DNA from 2 places in the Bradyrhizobium sp. WSM4874 genome. Region 2 is predicted to be linked to the other one. Evidence: riboswitches for the same ligand, from Rfam matches in the RefSeq annotation. Region 2 holds a riboswitch; the other holds the start of a gene.
The links. Region 2 has a riboswitch for cobalamin ahead of AC0L3P_RS04160 (DUF1636 family protein). Riboswitches for the same ligand answer to the same signal wherever they lie in the genome.

Region 1 (8,893 bases), on a different contig from region 2:
TAAATCGCACTGCATGGGAAGCGCAAAAGAACGATTCGTAAGGCTGGTCGGGCTTCGCCCGCGACGGGCCGCCGCCGACCTGTCGCCTTTTGGTCGGGCGGGTCGCGGTATCGCTTCCCACAATGCAGAATGATTGATCGCTGATATCTTCGAACGTTCTCGCCAAGAAGGCCGAAGAGGTAACCGCTCGCGGTGGGAGTCAGCACCGCATCAGCGTCAAAGGTTCTCGATCATGCTCGGCCGCGACGCACGCGTGAAGCGTTCGTTTTGAGAAGCAACAAGCCCAGGATTGACTGCGTGAAGGACTTTACCGATAGCACGCTAGCCCAGGAGCGCTTTAAGTGTGTGGCGCAGAGGTCGTACCACTGTCAGAGCCTCTTGCGCGCGCAATCCTCCAACCCGATATCCCCTCTCCTCGTACAAGTGGCGTACCCGTTCTAGGGCCGGATAGCCATCCGGAGGCAACGCAACCTCAATCATGTGCCAGCCGCGTCGCTTCGCCTCCCAATCTACCGCCTCGAGCAGATGCCGACCGGAGTCAGAGCTCCGGAAGTCACGAGAAATCCATAGCTCCTGAAGCACGCCGTACGCTCCGGCTGCTCTCACGGCCTGTACGGCCGAGATGCTAGCTACCCCTACAATCTGCCCGGTGCCTTGTTCCTCGACGACAAAAATGAAGCCCTGTTCGGGATCCTGAATCAGGCGCAACGCCGCCTGCTTCGCGCCTTGAAGGCTGAACTCCGGTCCGGGGCCACCTAACTCGGAAAGTAGCTCTTCGACCGCTTTTGCGACCGCGTTCTCATCTCCTGGCACGCTCTTGCGCAAAGCCGTGCCCGCGCTGGACGTACCTTGCCCTTCAGCGCCAACACGAACACCCGACCCAGCCCTCCGGAGGAAATTCATGCTCAGGAGGATACAGAAAACGCAATTGAGAGCAACTATCAGGCTCGGTAGGAAGCAGCACGTCCACACTCGCTATACGCAACAGAGCTGAGGTAATTGCAAGCCATTGCCGTTCTCAGAATCGACTGCGGCTTGAGCAGCTGCGAACTCATGATGGACTGCCTTCTATTGGAAAACATATCACGGCACACGCCGGTCATGCCCGATCAAACATTCGTAAGAGTGATTGCCGATCGTCGCTCACGAATTACTCGCTTCAATAAATCGTGCGCCACGACGATCGCAGCGCCATAGAGCGTCAGCTCGGTGCGTCCGAAGGAGAGATTCCCACCTCGCGTGCGTCACTCGTACTTGCGCGAAGCGCGACAGGTATCATACGCGTGCGCCCGATAAAATCGTCTGAGCAAGATCGCGAAAGATTTTGCACACTAATGCACTATCTTAAGCTTATCTCGAACAATCAGAAAGATATCGGGAAGCACAGCTTGTTTCGACCTTCTCTCCTCGTTTAAGGCACCGTCACTGAACGGGAGTGGTTGCGATGGAACATGGGCAGGCCGAACTGGTCGGAGGGAAACCTGTAATCTTCGGGCAACGTAAGGTGCGGCCGCGGGCGTGCCTGGCCGTCGGCAAGCGGCATCTGCGCGCCTTTCTACGGGATGTGCTGGAGGATATGGGATTTGTTATCAGCGAATGCAGGACTGCTGACGAGTTGCCGCACGTACTCCGCACGGAGTTCCCTGATCTGATCCTGCTCGGCATTGGCTCGGACCGCATCGAGCCTGGACGATTGCTCGAGATACTGGTACGCGAAGAATTTGCAGGCCGAGTGCTGGCGTTCGGGGCGCGCGAGTCGATCATCATGGCGGCAGTGCAGCAGGTCGGTAGTGAATATGGACTTGCTATGCTGCCGCCGCTCAGGGCGCCGTTTGCAGCCGAGACGTTGCGCGATCGGATCGGCATGCTCTTGCCAAGAGAGCCGGCGCCCCGTCCCGCGGTCCATGTCGGAGAAGCCTTACACGCTGGCTGGCTTGAGCTCTGGTATGAGCCGAAGTTTGACGCGTGTACCCTTAGCCGCCGCGGCGCCGAGGCGCATGTGCGAATGCGGCACCCGACCTGGGGCGTTGTTCCACCGGCCTATTTCATCCCGGAACCTCACGATCCGCATTTTAGGAACTTGTCGCAGTTCGTGATCGACCGCGCGATCAAGGATTGGCAGTATCTTCTGGAGCAGCAAACTTCGATCGATCTCTCCATCAATCTCCCGGCAGCATTCCTGATTGACCCGCAGGAGGTACGCGATCTCTGTCGGCGCATGCCGTCGCACGCCGCTTTCGGCGGTTTGACGATTGAAATCGAGAGCGTTGAAGCGATCCAGAACCTAGATCTCCTGGTCGAGGTTGCGCGTGAGGTTCGCTTTCACAACATTGGCCTTGCAATCGACAATGTCGGTGCCAATTGGCCGCAGCTGATGGGGATGACAAAATTCCCGTTCGTGAAATTGAAAGTGGATCGTCAGTTCGTAGGCGGCTGCGCGAATGGGCCCCTCAAGCGAAGGGTGTGCCGCCATATCGTTGATCTAGCCAAAGAGTACAATGTGCGCACCGTCGCCGAAGGTGTGGAGAGCCAGGCCGACCTAATCGCTGTGGCCGAACTCGGCTTCGACCTTGCGCAGGGCCATCTGTTCGGAAAAGCCATGCCACTGAAGCAATTTGCACAGTCATCTTTCAACCCCGCTCCAGCTCGTCCAAAATAGTTGCGAGTGGCTGAGTGCGGCCAAGTGACGCTCACGAGCACCGCCATGCCTACTCGGCACCAGGCATGAGGCTGAGTGCAATTCAGTCGGTCTGCAAGGCCAGTGTCGCTCGTCCCGCCGCCACTTCATGTTTCCCTCCGAAGCTTGTTATACGACAAGCCCGTTTTGGCAAGCCTCCAGCGAGTCCTCCGCGCAGCTAGCGTTGCAGCCATGAGCGAGGCTTGCACAAACCTCCAGTCGGGGTGTGTGACCGGAGGTTTGCCGAGATCCGACGTAGACCTGCGTCCGCTGGCGGTTTTTTGTCGCCGCCGGTTGAGGAAGCGTCAGCCTCGCTTGCCCCCGCGCTGACGTGCCAAGCAAACCGACGGACGCTTCCAGCGTCAAGTCGCGACTGACTCTCGCAAGAGGGCCAGACGGCTCGTAGCCTGAAATTGAAGCGACCTGTTGCTGTCGCAGATGCAACATGGTCTCAGACCCGGGACAGCCGAATTGGGCAAATTGCCCAACATTGAGCGCGTCTGCGTTTGGCACGGCATTTGAAAGGGATCGCGCATGGCATCGCTCGCCTAAGGAGTCGGAAGGCATGGCTTACAAGATCGTCGCTTCGCAATGCACCGTTTGTGGCGCATGTGAGTTCGAGTGTCCCAACGCGGCGATCAGTCTGAAGCGCGACATTTACGTTATCGATGCCAAAAAATGTACGGAGTGCGAGGGCCATTGCGACACACCGCAATGCGCGGTGGTCTGTCCGGTCCCTGACACCTGTGTCCCGTCCAAGACAGGATAGGCAGCCCGCGACCAAAAGGCCTCATCGCTCGATTTCGCGAACGAAGTTGTAGATGTGGGGCCTTGAGGAGACCACGACCGCATGGGGCGCATCGAGGTCGATTAACATCGTTATGAGCTTAAGGCGCTGAGCGACTCCGAGGACCCCCTCAAAGGGCTCTGTCGGAGGACACCGTCGAATTTGTCACGAACAAGGACAAGGCGAGGCAGACCGGCGTCGAGCGGCCACGGACGCATCGAAGCCGGCGCAAAAGTCGCTCAGCACGTGAACACCTAGTGCACCGAGAAGATCGTCTTGACCAACCTCACGGAGGCGGACGACCTCGTGCCTGGTCGCGGGCCCGCCGAACACCAAGGAGCCGACCTGATCATCCGTGCGGTCCTGGAGCGATCCGGCTTTCGAAATTTCTAGGGAGCCTTATGGGCTGTGGCCAAACGGATGCCGGCCCAGGATGATCGCACCTTCCTGACGCGCAGGTTCGAAAAGTTGCCGACGGAAAAAGCCGCCTCCTCGCGATCACACAGATACCGAAAGCGGCCCGGGTTCGTTCCGGTGGTGGAGCTCACCGTTACGCGAGCAAGGAGCGAATGCATTTCACAAGCGGAGCCTCCACAGATCCGGGCGTGTTCACCAGGCCGCGAGCAAGACCGTCGTGCCCGCCTAGTGCGCTCGTAATCGCTTGGGCAATATCGCAGCGAGAATCGGTAGGTTGACGCATCGATCCTCGTGCGCATAATTCAAGCCGTCGCGGTCTCCGGATTTCGTTTGATCCGGAGCTAAGAGGGAAGCCGGTGCAATGCCGGCGCTGCCCCCGCAACTGTAAGCGGCGAGCCGCTGTCCAATGAAGTCACTGACGCCATGCGGCTTCGGGAAGGCCGGACAGCAGCAACGACCCGTGAGCCAGGAGACCTGCCTCGACAAGATATCGTCCACGGGCGGGGCGTCCCGGTGTGCGCCAAGCAGTTGTCGCTCAGGCGATGTTCGCTGTCTGCGTCCGCCGTGGCCTTTGCCCCAACATGGGGTCTAAGCTATGTCTATCCTTTCGCTTCCCGTTGCAACACTGGGGACGTCACGCATCGGCCCACGACGCGAACTCAAATTCGCGCTCGAGAGCTACTGGGCGGGAAAGTCCAGCGAAGCCGAGCTCCTCGAGGCGGGGAGTGGACTTCGTGCCGCTAATTGGGCACGGCAGAAATCCCGCGGTGCGACCGTCATTCCTTCGAATGACTTCTCGCTCTACGACCATGTGCTCGATACCAGCCTAATGGTCGGCGCCATTCCCGACGTTTACGGCTGGACCGAAGGTCCTGTGTCGCTCAAAACCTACTTCACCATGGCGCGTGGCGCTCAGGACGGTGGTCACGCTCAGCATGGGCCCGGCGTAGCCGCACAGGAGATGACGAAGTGGTTCGATACGAACTACCACTACATGGTGCCGGAATTTCACCAGGATCAGATCTTTAGGTATGCCTCTCGGAAGCCGATCGAGGAATATGAGGAGGCAAGAAGCCTCGGTTATCAGACGCGGCCCGTCCTAGTGGGCCCAGTCACTTTCCTGAAGCTCGGCAAAAGCGTAAATCCCGCATTCAATCCGCTGTCGCTGCTTGATCGACTCCTCCCCGTCTACGTCGATGTTCTCCGCGAACTAGCCGCGCGCGGCGCTGAATGGGTTCAGCTCGACGAGCCATGCCTAGTGATGGACGTCGACAAAGCATCTCGGGCGGCTGTCCGCCGGGCCTATGCTCATTTCGCTAAGGCCGTGCCGGCCCTTAAAATCATGCTGGCCACATACTTCGGGGCTGTCGGCGACAATCTTGAAACAGTATTGGCCTTGCCCGTTGCCGGGCTTCATGTCGACCTGGTTCGTGCACCTGACCAGTTGGACGCGATTGTCGCCAGAGCCCGTAGAGATCTCGTGGTCTCGCTCGGCGTCGTTGATGGTCGCAACGTGTGGCGCTCTAATCTGCCGGCGCTACTCGACCAACTTGCTCCTATGGTCAAAAAACTGGGCAGGGACCGTGTTCAGATTGCCCCCTCCTGCTCGCTGCTTCATGTTCCGACCGACATTGAGCTAGAGATCGATCTCGATCCCAATCTGAAGACGTGGTTGGCGTTCTCAGTGCAGAAGATCAAGGAACTTTCGATATTGGGCAAAGCGCTGGCTGGCCTTGCTGCCGACGTGGCCGATGAACTCACGCTCTCAGAGGATGCATCCGTCACCCGCGAAACATCGCCGAAGATCCACAGTGCGAACGTCGCCGGACGAATGGCCGCGATCGACGATAGCATGCGCCGCCGTCGCAGTGCGTTCACCCAGCGCGCCGACGTCCAGCGCGTCGCCTTCGCATTGCCGATGTTTCCAACCACAACCATCGGATCCTTCCCGCAAACGGCGGACGTCCGCAATGCGCGTGCAGCTCATGCGCGGGGAGCGCTGAATGACACGCAGTACGAGCAGCTTCTGAAAGCGGAGACAGCCCATACCGTGCATTGGCAGGAAGATATCGGCCTGGACGTGCTCGTACACGGTGAGTTCGAGCGCAATGACATGGTTCAATACTTTGGCGAGCAGCTGTTGGGTTTCGCATTCACCAAGCACGGCTGGGTTCAGTCTTATGGCTCGCGGTGCGTTCGCCCTCCTATCCTGTTTGGAGATGTCTCCCGCCCGAAGCCCATGACCGTTAAATGGTGGCGACATGCGCAGTCTCTGACCAAAAAACCCGTCAAGGCTATGCTGACCGGACCGGTGACGATCCTGAACTGGTCGTTTGTCCGTGACGACATCCCGCGGAGCGAGACATGCCGACAGATCGCTCTCGCGATCCGAGACGAAGTCATCGACCTTGAGGCGGCTGGAGCGACCATGATCCAGATCGACGAGGCTGCGTTGCGGGAGGGATTGCCGCTGCGCAAATCGCAGTGGAAGGACTATCTCGATTGGGCAGTGGACAGTTTCCGCGTTTGCTCCTCCGCTGTCGCTGACGGAACTCAGATCCATACGCACATGTGCTATTCCGAGTTCAACGAAATCATCGATGCGATCGCAGCAATGGATGCCGACGTCATTTCAATCGAGGCGTCGCGCTCCAAAATGGAATTGCTCGACGCTTTCAAGAGCTACAAATATCCTAATGAAATCGGGCCAGGCGTCTATGACATTCATTCACCGCGCATTCCCGCAGCAGCCGAGATCAAGCAGCTGATTGTGTTGGCGCGGCAGCGGGTTTCCGATCGGCAGCTCTGGATCAATCCCGACTGCGGACTGAAAACTCGAAGATGGGAGGAGGTGCGTCCCGCGCTCGTCAATATGGTGGCCGCCGCACGCGAGTTGCGGGGTGAGGCATGATCGTACGGAGCGCGTCACCAACGTATTGTGAATAAGATGCACGCGCTTTGGGAGGTCGCGATATCTTGCGAGCTTCCTAAACCTTCCAGCGCTTGCGAATGCCGGTCTGCTTCGGCGGAGGTGATCGCATACACCCGGCGACAAGCTCGAATCCGGCGGACGACAGCATGCCGGTCATACCGATCAGGTGACATATTCCAACTCACTACCGCTCGACGCGAACCACGGCCCTATCTTTTCATTTATCCATCGCGTGGATGCGTCCCATCACAACAATCTATTTTACCGCCCTTCCGGAATTTCATACGTAATTGGCGCGTTGGCGCGGGCTTCGGGAAGATTTGCTGGCGTTGGGGCGCTGCCACATGGTGCCGCGTGACGGCAAACTGACGCTTGAGTTCCAGGACACGGCAGCCAAACCGCCTGCGGGATGGATCCCAGCTCCATCAAGGCTCCCCTTGCCAACCGGACAGCTGGCAAGTGGTGGCAAGTCTTGAACTTTCCGACAGGAGTGGAAAGCAAGCGGCTCGCTAAGTTGCGCGGAGCGATATCCGCTTCTTGTTGTTTGACGGCGAGTGCCCTCGCCGTAAATCGGTCGCCGGTAGTCCTCCCTACCGACGAAAGCTGGTGCGATGCGGAAAGCAGCGTCGCTCCTGCGTGACTTCTGCCCGGCCTCCCGTCGAGGCCGGGCATTTTTATGTATGCGTGGTGATGAGTGACAGCACAGCATCATTCATTTAGACGTCATTGCGGGGAGGCCGGTTTCTTGCGTCGCCTCTGTTGCTCTTCGTCAGGGAATGAGGCCGGTGCTGCTAAGGCTATCTGTCTATTGAAGGCTTTGGTGTCGTGTTGGTGCGCGTCGGCAGTATCGGATATTCGATCTTAGGCAGCCGACCGGTCAGCGAATTCAGAAATGAGACAATGTCGTTTTCCTCCCTATCGCTAAGCTTGGTGCCGAGCTGGATTTCACTCATCAGGGCAACAGCTTGCTTCAGGCTCCAAACCTGGCCCGAATGGAAGTAAGGGGCTCGCAACGCGACGTTCCGCAATGGCGCAGCGCGGAAGACATATTCGTCGCCAGCCGCCCTGGTAACCGCGAACCGGCCCTTATCGGCGTCCGGAAGCACGCTTGCGTCCGGCTTTTTCATCACGCCGAACGGGAAGTAGGCCTGCCCACCGAGATTAATTCCATTGTGGCAAGAGGAACATCCCTTCGCCATAAACAGTGCCAACCCTGACTTCTGCTGATCATCGAGAGCAAGTGTATTGCCCTCCAGATACTGATCGAATGGAGCCGCAGGTGTAATGAGAGTCGCTTCAAAAGCCTCGATCGCCTTCGCAAAATTTTCAAAGGTGACCGATCTCGCTTCGTTCGGAAAAGCGTTCTTGAACAAGGCGACGTAGCTGGGCATTGAGTTCAAGATACCGAGCACATGATCCGGAGTCGCATTCATTTCGGCACTCGCCTGCACCGGGCCGGTGGCTTGCGCCTTGAGGTCCGCGGCGCGTCCGTCCCAGAATTGCGCCACATTGAACACTGCGTTGTAGACGGTTGGGGCCCGACGTAGGCCGACCTTCCAGCCGTGACCAACGGAGGTCGGACCGGCATCGACTCCGCCGGTGCCGAGATTGTGGCACGTATTGCAGCTAATGATCCCGCTCGCCGATAGCCGCGGATCGAAGAACAGCATCTTGCCAAGCTCGACCTTTCCATGCGTCACCGGATTGTTTTTTACCGCAGGAATCACCGAGGGGATTGGATGGAAGATCTGCTTGGCGTTTCTCATCAGATCATCGTCGGCGTTAGCTCCTGACGACATCAGCAGCCCAATAGCGAAAATAGATGCTTCAGCGACAAGCCGAAGCTCCGGGATCGACATGTTCATACACCGCCTCATTAGTTCTGATTGTTAAACAAGGAAAGGAAACAGTCGAAAGCGATGCCACGCGTTCCTCGACGGTCCGGCGCAGCATGCAGCGGATCCTCCGAAGCGAGGCTGCATCAAAATGTACGACTTTGAGGAGCTCGCCGCGGCGTTCACGCACGGACTTGAGGGGCTCATGTGATTCGCGAGTTCGCTTTGAGCTTAGATCGCGGCCT
Region 2 (8,893 bases):
ATATGCCGGGGTCCTCTCGGCCGCGGGCTGGGAGGTCCAGGAGGTCGGGGAGCTCGACGCGCTGGCGGGCGCCGACCTCGCCATTGTCGTCAATCCCAACAATCCTGACGGCCGATGCCACACACCAAGGGATTTGCTGGCGCTTCTGCCTCGCGTCGGCCGTCTCGTCATCGACGAGAGTTTTGCCGATGTGGCCCCGCAGCTATCGCTTGCATCCGAGGACCGGCCGGGGCTGCTGATTCTGCGCTCCTTCGGAAAGTTTTACGGCCTTGCCGGCCTGCGGCTCGGTTTCGCGCTCGGCAATTCGTCCGACATCGCCAGGATCGCCTCGATGTCGGGGCCTTGGCCGGTCTCGGGAGCGGCGATCGCGATCGGTTGCCGTGCTTTGGGTGACGATGCTTGGGCTGAGGCCGCCTCCGCGCGGCTCGCGCGAGACTGTGGTCGCCTCGACGGCATGGTGCAGTCGCAAGGCTGGACGCTCGTTGGCGGGACGCCGCTGTTTCGTCTCTACGCGACGCCTGACGCGCTTGCCGCGCAGGAGAAGCTGGCGCGTCGCCATATCTGGTCGCGCGTGTTCGGGCGGGAGCCGACATGGCTGCGCCTCGGGCTTCCGGGCGGCGAATCCGAATGGACGCGCCTGGCCGAGGCGCTAGCGCGCTAGCGCGAGCAGGCCTTCGACGTCGAGATGAGCTTCCATGTGATCGGCGAGCGCATCGAGCGCGCTCTCGACCCTGGCGTGATAGGGCTCGTCGCCGGCGGCAATGTCGAGCTTTGCCAAGAACGCCTTGCGGAAATCATCCGACGTGAAGAGGCCGTGCAGATAGCTGCCTTGCACGCGCCCGTCGCGCGAGATTGCGCCTTCCGGTTCGCCGTTCAGCCTTGCGAATGGCCGCGCGCGATCCGGCCCATCGGTGCGGCCGATGTGGATTTCATAGGCCTCGATCGGCTGTTCTGTTGCGGCATGCACGGCCGCGACACGCGTCAGCGTCTTCTGCGGGCTCATCACCGTCTCGACATCCAGAAGCCCGAGACCCGCTGTGTCGCCCGCGGGGCCCTCGATCCCCTCGGGATCCGTGACGCTGCGTCCGAGCATCTGATACCCGCCGCAGAGGCCGAGCACATGGCCGCCTCTGCGGTGATGCGCCAGGAGATCGATGTCCCAGCCTTGCGCGCGCAGAAAGGCAAGATCGCCGCGGGTGGATTTCGAGCCGGGGATGATGACGAGGCGCACGTCGCCGGGAATGGCTTCGCCCGGCCGCACCATCACGAGATCGATGCCGGGCTCGAGCTTGAGTGGATCGAGATCGTCGAAATTGGCGATCCGCGACAGCGCGAGACAGGCGATCTTGCATTGGCCGGGCTTGCGCGCATCGCTCAGGCCCAGCGCATCCTCAGCCGGCAGCTCGCCGGCGCGCCCGAACCAGGGCAGCACGCCAAAGCCGCGCCATTCGGTCTTTTCTTCGATCAGTCTGTAGCCGTCGTCGAACAGCGTGGGATCGCCACGGAACTTGTTGATGACAAATCCCTGGATCATCGCGGCATCATCGGGGTCGATCACCGTCTTGATGCCGACGAGTTGCGCGATGACCCCGCCGCGGTCGATGTCGCCGACCAGCACGACCGGCACATCGGCTTTGCGCGCAAACCCCATATTGGCGATGTCGGCCTTGCGCAGGTTCACCTCGGCCGGGCTGCCGGCGCCTTCCACCAGCACGAGATCGGCACGCGCCTTCAGCCGTTCGAAGCTCTCCAGCACCGCAGCCATCAATGACGGCTTCATCGCCGCATATTCACGCGCACGCGCGGTCGCAATGCGCTTTCCGTGCACGATCACCTGCGCGCCGACATCCGTCTCCGGCTTCAGCAGCACCGGGTTCATGTCGGTATGCGGCTCGACGCGCGCGGCGAGCGCCTGGAGCGCCTGGGCGCGGCCGATCTCGCCGCCGTCGACGGTGACGGCCGCGTTGTTCGACATATTCTGCGGCTTGAACGGGAGCACGCGCGAGCCGCGACGCACAAAGGCGCGCGCGAGGCCGGCGACGATGAGCGATTTGCCCACGTCCGAGCCGGCCCCCTGGATCATCAATGCGCGCGCCATCGCGAGTTTCTTAGAACTCGACGCCGGCTTGCGCCTTGATGCCGGAGCGGAAGGGATGCTTGACCAGCGTCATCTCGGTGACGAGATCAGCGACCTCGATCAGCTCGTCCTTGGCGTTGCGGCCGGTGAGCACGACATGCGTCATCGGCGGCTTCGAGGTCGCCAGGAATTCGACGACCTCCGCGATGTCGAGATAGTCGTAGCGCAGCGCGATGTTGATCTCGTCGAGCACGACCATGCGGAGATTCTGGTCGAGGATCAGCTCCTTGGCCTTCTGCCAGCCGGCGCGCGCGGCGGCGATATCGCGGGCGCGGTCCTGCGTCTCCCAGGTAAAGCCTTCGCCCATGGCGTGGAACTGGCAGAGGTCGCCGAAATGGCCGGTCAGCATGCGGCGCTCGCCGGTATCCCAAGCACCCTTGATGAACTGCACGACGGCGCAGGGGAAGCCATGGGCGACGCAGCGGACGATCATGCCGAAAGCCGAGGAGGACTTGCCCTTGCCGGCGCCGGTGTGGACGATGATGAGGCCCTTTTCGCCGCTCTTGGTCGCCATGATCTTGTCGCGGGCGACCTTCTTCTTCGCCATTTTCGAGGCGTGGCGGGCGTCGGTTTCGTCGGCCGTCTGGGTATCCGGTTCTGACGTCATCGGACGGGGTCCTTCGGCTTGACAAGAGGCGGTCGGGGGCAAATGGTGGCCCGGCGTTGGTTCCTGTCCTACGACAGGCGAAGAGGGAATGCGATAGGGTCCGAATCGGCAAGATTTGGTTCCAAAATGCAGCCGCCCCCGCGACCGTGACCGGAGAGATGCCCGAAGCCACTGATCCCCTTGGGATCGGGAAGGCGGGGATCGAAGGGGAAACCCTGCTCCGCAAGCCGGGAGACCTGCCAGCGCGGACGATTTTGGACCGGCGGACGGGGTGTTCCGCGACGGGGAAACGGGCCTTCGCAAGAACGGTTCGTGGGCCTCTTCGCTTCCCGCTGTTTATTCTGGAAGAAGCGATGACCGTCACACTTCATGTCTGCATCACCTGCCGCGCCGGCGAGACGCTTGGCGAGGGCGAGACGACGCCCGGCAAGCGCCTGCATGGTGCGATCCTCGAGGCCGGCGTGCCCGACGGCGTCAGCGTGGTTCCCGTCGAATGCCTGTCTGCATGCAACCAGGGTTGCTCGGTCGCGCTCAGCGCGCCCGGCCGCTGGTCCTATGTCTATGGCCGTCTGTCGGATGCGAATGCGAGCGACGTGGTCGCGGGCGCCGCGGCCTATGCAGCCGCGTCCGACGGCCTCGTGCCCTGGCGCAGCCGCCCGGAGATCTTCCGCAAGCAGTCGCTTGCCCGCATTCCCCCCATTCTCCCCTTGGCCGTCGTGCCGGAGGCCGCCGAATGAATTCGCTCGCAAAAGTCCCGGTCACGGTCGTCACCGGCTTTCTCGGCTCAGGCAAGACCACGCTGATCCAGCATCTGCTTGCCAATGCCAACGGCAAGAAGCTCGCGGTGCTCGTCAACGAGTTCGGCAGCGAGGGCGTCGATGGCGAGATTCTGAAATCCTGCGCCGATGCGAATTGCCCAGAAGAGAACATCATCGAGCTCGCCAATGGCTGCATCTGCTGCACCGTCGCCGACGATTTCATTCCGACCATGGAGAAGCTGCTGTCGCGGCCGGTGCGGCCCGATCATATCCTGATCGAGACCTCGGGCCTGGCGCTGCCCAAGCCGCTGCTGAAGGCGTTCGACTGGCCGGAGATCCGTTCGCGCATCACGGTCGATGGCGTGATCGCGCTGGCCGACGCCGAAGCTGTCGCTGCCGGCCGTTTCGCGCCGGATCCTGACGACGTCGAAGCGCAGCGTGCGGCCGATGAAAATCTCGATCACGAGACCCCGCTATCGGAAGTGTTCGAGGACCAGATTGCCTGCGCGGATATCGTGCTGCTGACGAAGGCGGATCTTGCGGGCGCGGCAGGCCTCGAAGCGGCCAAGGCGGCGATCACCGCCGAGATGTCGCGCCGCGTGCCGATGCTGGCGATCACCGACGGTGCGATCGACGCGCGCCTCATCCTCGGCCTCGGTGCTGCCGCCGAGAACGATCTCGCCGCGCGTCCATCGCATCATGACGGCGAGGAGGATCACGAGCACGACGATTTTGCCTCCGTCGTGATTGATCTTCCTGAGGTCACCGATATCGACACGCTGGTTGCATCCGTCCAGCGTCTGGCGCGGGAGCAGAATGTGCTGCGCGTCAAGGGTTACATCGCGGTGGAAGGCAAGCCGATGCGCCTCTTGCTGCAAGCGGTCGGCGAGCGCGTGCGCCACCAGTTCGACAAGCCCTGGGGCGCAGGTGCGAGGCAATCAAAGCTCGTCGTGATCGGCGAGCATGGCGATATCGACAAGGCCGCGATCAGGGCAGGACTTGGTATTTCAGGACTTGGTCTTTCAGGAACTGGAATCTGATGCACGTCGTCTTCCGCGAGAGCCGCGGTCTCGAGGAGACCGCGATACCAAGGGACATCGGCCAGGATCCGGCCGATCTCGTGGTGCTCTCGTATTCGGATTCCGATCTTGCCGCATTCGCGGCCGGCTGGCGCCGTGGTCGCGACAGCCTGCCGTCACTACGGCTCGTCAATCTCGCAGAACTCCGCCATCCGCTCTCGGTCGACACCTATATCGAGCGCACTCTGGCGCAGGCGCGCGGCATCCTCGTGCGTCTGATCGGCGGCGAATCCTATTGGTCGTACGGGCTCGCGGCCCTGCAGCAACTGGCGAAGGAGCGCGGCATCGTGCTGGCCGTGCTGCCGGCGGACGGCCGCGACGACACGCGGCTGGATGCGTATTCGACCCTGCCGGTCTCGACATTGCGGCGGCTCAAGGTGCTCTGCGACACCGGCGGCCCCGTCGCAGCGCAAGCCGCGATCGCGCAGCTTGCGCTGGCCTCTGGCCTTTATGCCGGCCCGGTCATCGGCGAGATGACCGTCCCCGAGATGGGCTTTTATGATCCGGCGCGCGGCGTCATTGCCGCGCCGGCGTCGGGTGAGGGCAGGCCGCGAGCGCTCGTGACCTTCTATCGCTCCTACCTCACCGCCGCGGATACCGGCCCCGTCGATGCGCTGATCGCGACGCTGCGCGAGCGCGGCTTTGACGCGCATGGTGTGTTCGTCACCTCGCTGAAGGCCCCGGGCGTTGCGGATTGGTTGCGCGGGTATTTCGCGCAAAACCCGCCGGCCGCGATCGTCAATGCGACGGCGTTCTCGGCGATCGGCGACGACGGCACCACGCCGTTCGATGCCGCATCCTGCCCGGTGTTCCAGGTCGCGCTCTCCACGGCCCGGCGCGAGGATTGGGCGAGCTCGCTCCGCGGCCTGTCGCCCGGCGACCTTGCGATGCATGTGGTGCTGCCCGAGGTCGACGGCCGCCTGTTTGCGGGCGTGGTGAGCTTCAAATCGGCGGCGATGCGCGATCCCGATTTGCAATTTTCGCATCTGGCACACAGGCCCGATGAGGAGCGCGTGAAGGCCGTCGCCGCGCGCGTAGCGGCCTGGCGTCGCCTCGCCGAGAAGCCGGCCGCCGACAAGCGCATGGCAGTCGTGCTCTCCAACTATCCGGGCCGCCCGCATCAGATCGCGCATGCGGTGGGTCTCGATGCACTGGCCTCGGTCGAGGCCCTGGTGTCCGACCTCGCGAAAGCTGGCTTCGATGTCGATCCGGTCCATGCGCTTGGCGAGACGCTGCTCAAGCGGACCTTGAGCTGGAGCGTTGCCGATTACCGCGCTGCGCTCTCGCACCTTCCGCAAGTGTTGCAGGATGACCTCGCGCAAGCCTGGGGCACGCCGGAAACCGATCCGGGGTGTCGCGACGGCGCGTTCCATTTCGCAGCGATTCCATGTGGCCGGTCGATCATCGCGGTTCAGCCGGAGCGTGGCGATGCGACCACGCGCGATGCCGACTATCACGATCTCGCCCGCACGCCGCGCCATGCCTATGTCGCGTTCTATCTCTGGCTCCGCGAGCAGGGCTGTGATGCGGTCGTGCACATGGGCGCGCACGGCACGCTGGAATGGCTGCCCGGAAAATCCGTGGCGCTGTCGCAGGCGTGCTGGCCGGAAGCCCTGATCGGCGAATTGCCCGTCATCTATCCCTTCATTGTCAACGATCCCGGCGAGGCCGCGCAGGCCAAGCGGCGCGTGGGTGCCGTCACGATCGGCCATCTGCCGCCGCAGCTCGCAGCATCAGCGGTGCCGGACGGGCTGCGCAGGCTTGAACAGCTCCTCGACGAGTACTCGACGGCTGATGGCCTCGATCCCGCCCGTCGCCAGCGTCTGATCGCCGCGATCCGCGACGAGGCGCGCGCGGTTGGCCTCGAAGACGATCTCGGCCTCGATGCAGCGGCCGCGCCGGCCGAAGCGATCCCGCGGATCGACCGTTTCGTCTGCGATCTCAAGGAAAGCCAGTTCGGTGACGGCCTGCACGTGTTCGGCCGCGGCGCCTGCGGCGACGCTGAACGTGACGCGCTACGTGCCGCGCTTGCGGGACGCCGCGTCGCGCCGGGGCCGTCGGGCTCGCCCTATCGCGGCCGCCAGGACGTGCTGCCCACGGGACGTAATCTGTTCGCCGTCGATCCGCGCGCGGTGCCGACGCCGTCGGCGCATGCGCAAGGCATTAAGCTCGCGGAAGAGCTACTGCGTCGTCATCTGCAGGATCATGGTGACTGGCCAAAGGGCCTTGTCGTCGATCTCTGGGGCTCGGCGACGATGCGGACCGCGGGCGAAGAGTTTGCGATGGCGCTGCATCTGGCCGGCCTCGCGCCGCGCTGGGATCACGCATCCGGCCGTGTGACCGGCTACGACATCATCGCGCCTGCCGAGCTTGGCCGGCCCCGCATCGACGTCACGCTGCGTGTCTCGGGCCTGTTTCGCGACGTCTTCTCAGGCCTCGCGCAATTGTTCGAGGCGGCAGCCGAGGCGCTGTCCGCCCGCGAGGACGAGGGCGGCGAGAATCCTTATCGCCATCGTACATCGCGCGTGTTCGCGCCGCGTCCCGGACAATACGGCGTCGGCCTCTCGGCAATCCCGGACGCCTTCACGCCCGAGACGCGCCACGCCGCCGGCGAAGCGTGGCTCTCGGCATCGTCATGGGCGTTCTCGGCCGATGGCGAGATCACGCTCGATCGTGCCGGTATCGAGAAGCGGCTCGCATCCGCCGATGCTTTTGTTCACGTCCAGGATTTGCCGGAAACCGATCTTCTGCTCGCGGCCGACTATGCCGCGCATGAGGCCGGCATTGCGGCCGCCGCAGCCCATCTCGGCGCGGCAGGACCATCGCTCTATCATCTCGATGCGACGCGGCCCGAGCAGCCGCATGCGCGTACGCTGACCGAGGAAATCTCCCGTGTCGTCCGCGCGCGCGCGGCCAACCCGGCCTGGATCGCCGGCATGATGCGCCACGGTTTTCGCGGGGCGGCCGAGATCACCGCGACGCTCGAGCACATGGCCGCCTTCGCGCATCTGGCCGGCGCCGTGCCGCCGCATCTGTTCGACCTCTACTACGATGCCACGCTCGGCCATGACGACGTCCGCGCCTTCATGGCCCGTGAAAATCCGGCGGCGCTGGCCGCGATGGAGACGTGTTTCACGCGCCTGTATGAAGCTTCGCTCTGGCGAACGCGCCGCAATTCGATCGCGGCTGCGCTGCGGGAGGCGTCATGAGCGCTTCCGTGGTCAAGGGCTGGTGTCCCGGCGCGCTGCGCCCGATGCAATCGGGCGACGGGCTCGTGGTCCGCGTGCGTCCGTTCGGTGGACGGCTCGAAGCGGCACAAATCTCCGGATTGGCCCATCTCGCCGAACGCCATGGCAACGGCCTGATCGACGTGACCAGCCGGGCCAATCTCCAGATCAGGGGCGTCAACGAGACCAGCCACAGGCTGCTGCTCGACGGCCTTGCGCAACTGGCGCTGCTCGACCCCGACGCCGACACCGAATCCCGTCGCAACATCCTTGTGACGCCGTTCTGGCGTGCCGGAGACGCAACACAATCGCTCGCTGCCGAACTCGAGGAGGCGCTCGCCGATAGCACGCTCGAACTTCCAACCAAGTTCGGCTTCGCCATCGATGACGGCACTTCACGCGTGCTTGCGGGCGATTCCGCCGACGTGCGGATCGAACGCGATCGTTCCGGCGGACTGCTGGTGCGGGCTGATGGCGACAAACTCGGCCGCGCCGTCGCGCGTGGCGAGGCCGTGACCACCGCTCTCGCATTCGCCGATTGGTTCGTGATCTCAGGCGGCGCCAGGGGCGGGCGGGGGCGGATGGCGGCGCATCTTTCAGCCGGTGCAATCTTGCCGGCGGCCTTGCGCGGCGAGGCCGAGCCGGCGCCGATCATGGCCGCGGCGCGTCCCGGCCTCTATTCGCAAGGTGCGATGGTCGGGGTCGCCTTCGGACAGATGGCGCATGCGACGCTCGACCAGTTCGCCGGTTGCGGACATGCGCTACGCATGACGCCATGGCGGATGGTTTTGAGCGAAGGCAAGCGCGCGATGCCGAGCGCGCCCGGTCTTATCACCGAGGCCTACGACCCTGCGCTGCGCGTGATCGCGTGTAGCGGTGCGCCACGCTGTCGCGAGGCGCATGCCGATACCCGCGGCCTTGCCGCAGCCCTGGCGCCGAACATCGGCGCGGCCGCACGGCTCCACGTCTCCGGCTGTGCCAAGGGTTGCGCCCATTCCGGTCCCGCGGCCATCACTCTGGTCGCGACCGGCGCAGGCTTCGATCTCGTGCGCGGTGGGTCGACACGCGATGAGCCCATCCTGCGG

Region 1: linked by a shared signal. The riboswitch ahead of metE (5-methyltetrahydropteroyltriglutamate--homocysteine S-methyltransferase) and the one ahead of AC0L3P_RS04160 (DUF1636 family protein) in region 2 are both predicted to bind cobalamin.

The regions. Positions count from the first base shown of each region.
Region 1 covers NZ_JBVVPR010000021.1:41,769-50,661, reverse strand. The annotation lists gene AC0L3P_RS21765 (GNAT family N-acetyltransferase) at 322-825, opposite strand; gene AC0L3P_RS21760 (EAL domain-containing response regulator) at 1,445-2,659, shown strand; gene AC0L3P_RS21755 (4Fe-4S binding protein) at 3,243-3,446, shown strand; cobalamin riboswitch at 4,178-4,377, shown strand; gene metE (5-methyltetrahydropteroyltriglutamate--homocysteine S-methyltransferase) at 4,477-6,792, shown strand; gene AC0L3P_RS21745 (cytochrome-c peroxidase) at 7,611-8,678, opposite strand.
Region 2 covers NZ_JBVVPR010000003.1:52,723-61,615, reverse strand. The annotation lists gene cobD (threonine-phosphate decarboxylase CobD) at 1-661, shown strand, start outside; gene AC0L3P_RS04170 (cobyric acid synthase) at 650-2,098, opposite strand; gene cobO (cob(I)yrinic acid a,c-diamide adenosyltransferase) at 2,109-2,744, opposite strand; cobalamin riboswitch at 2,785-3,002, shown strand; gene AC0L3P_RS04160 (DUF1636 family protein) at 3,098-3,481, shown strand; gene cobW (cobalamin biosynthesis protein CobW) at 3,478-4,542, shown strand; gene cobN (cobaltochelatase subunit CobN) at 4,542-7,790, shown strand; gene cobG (precorrin-3B synthase) at 7,787-8,893, shown strand, end outside.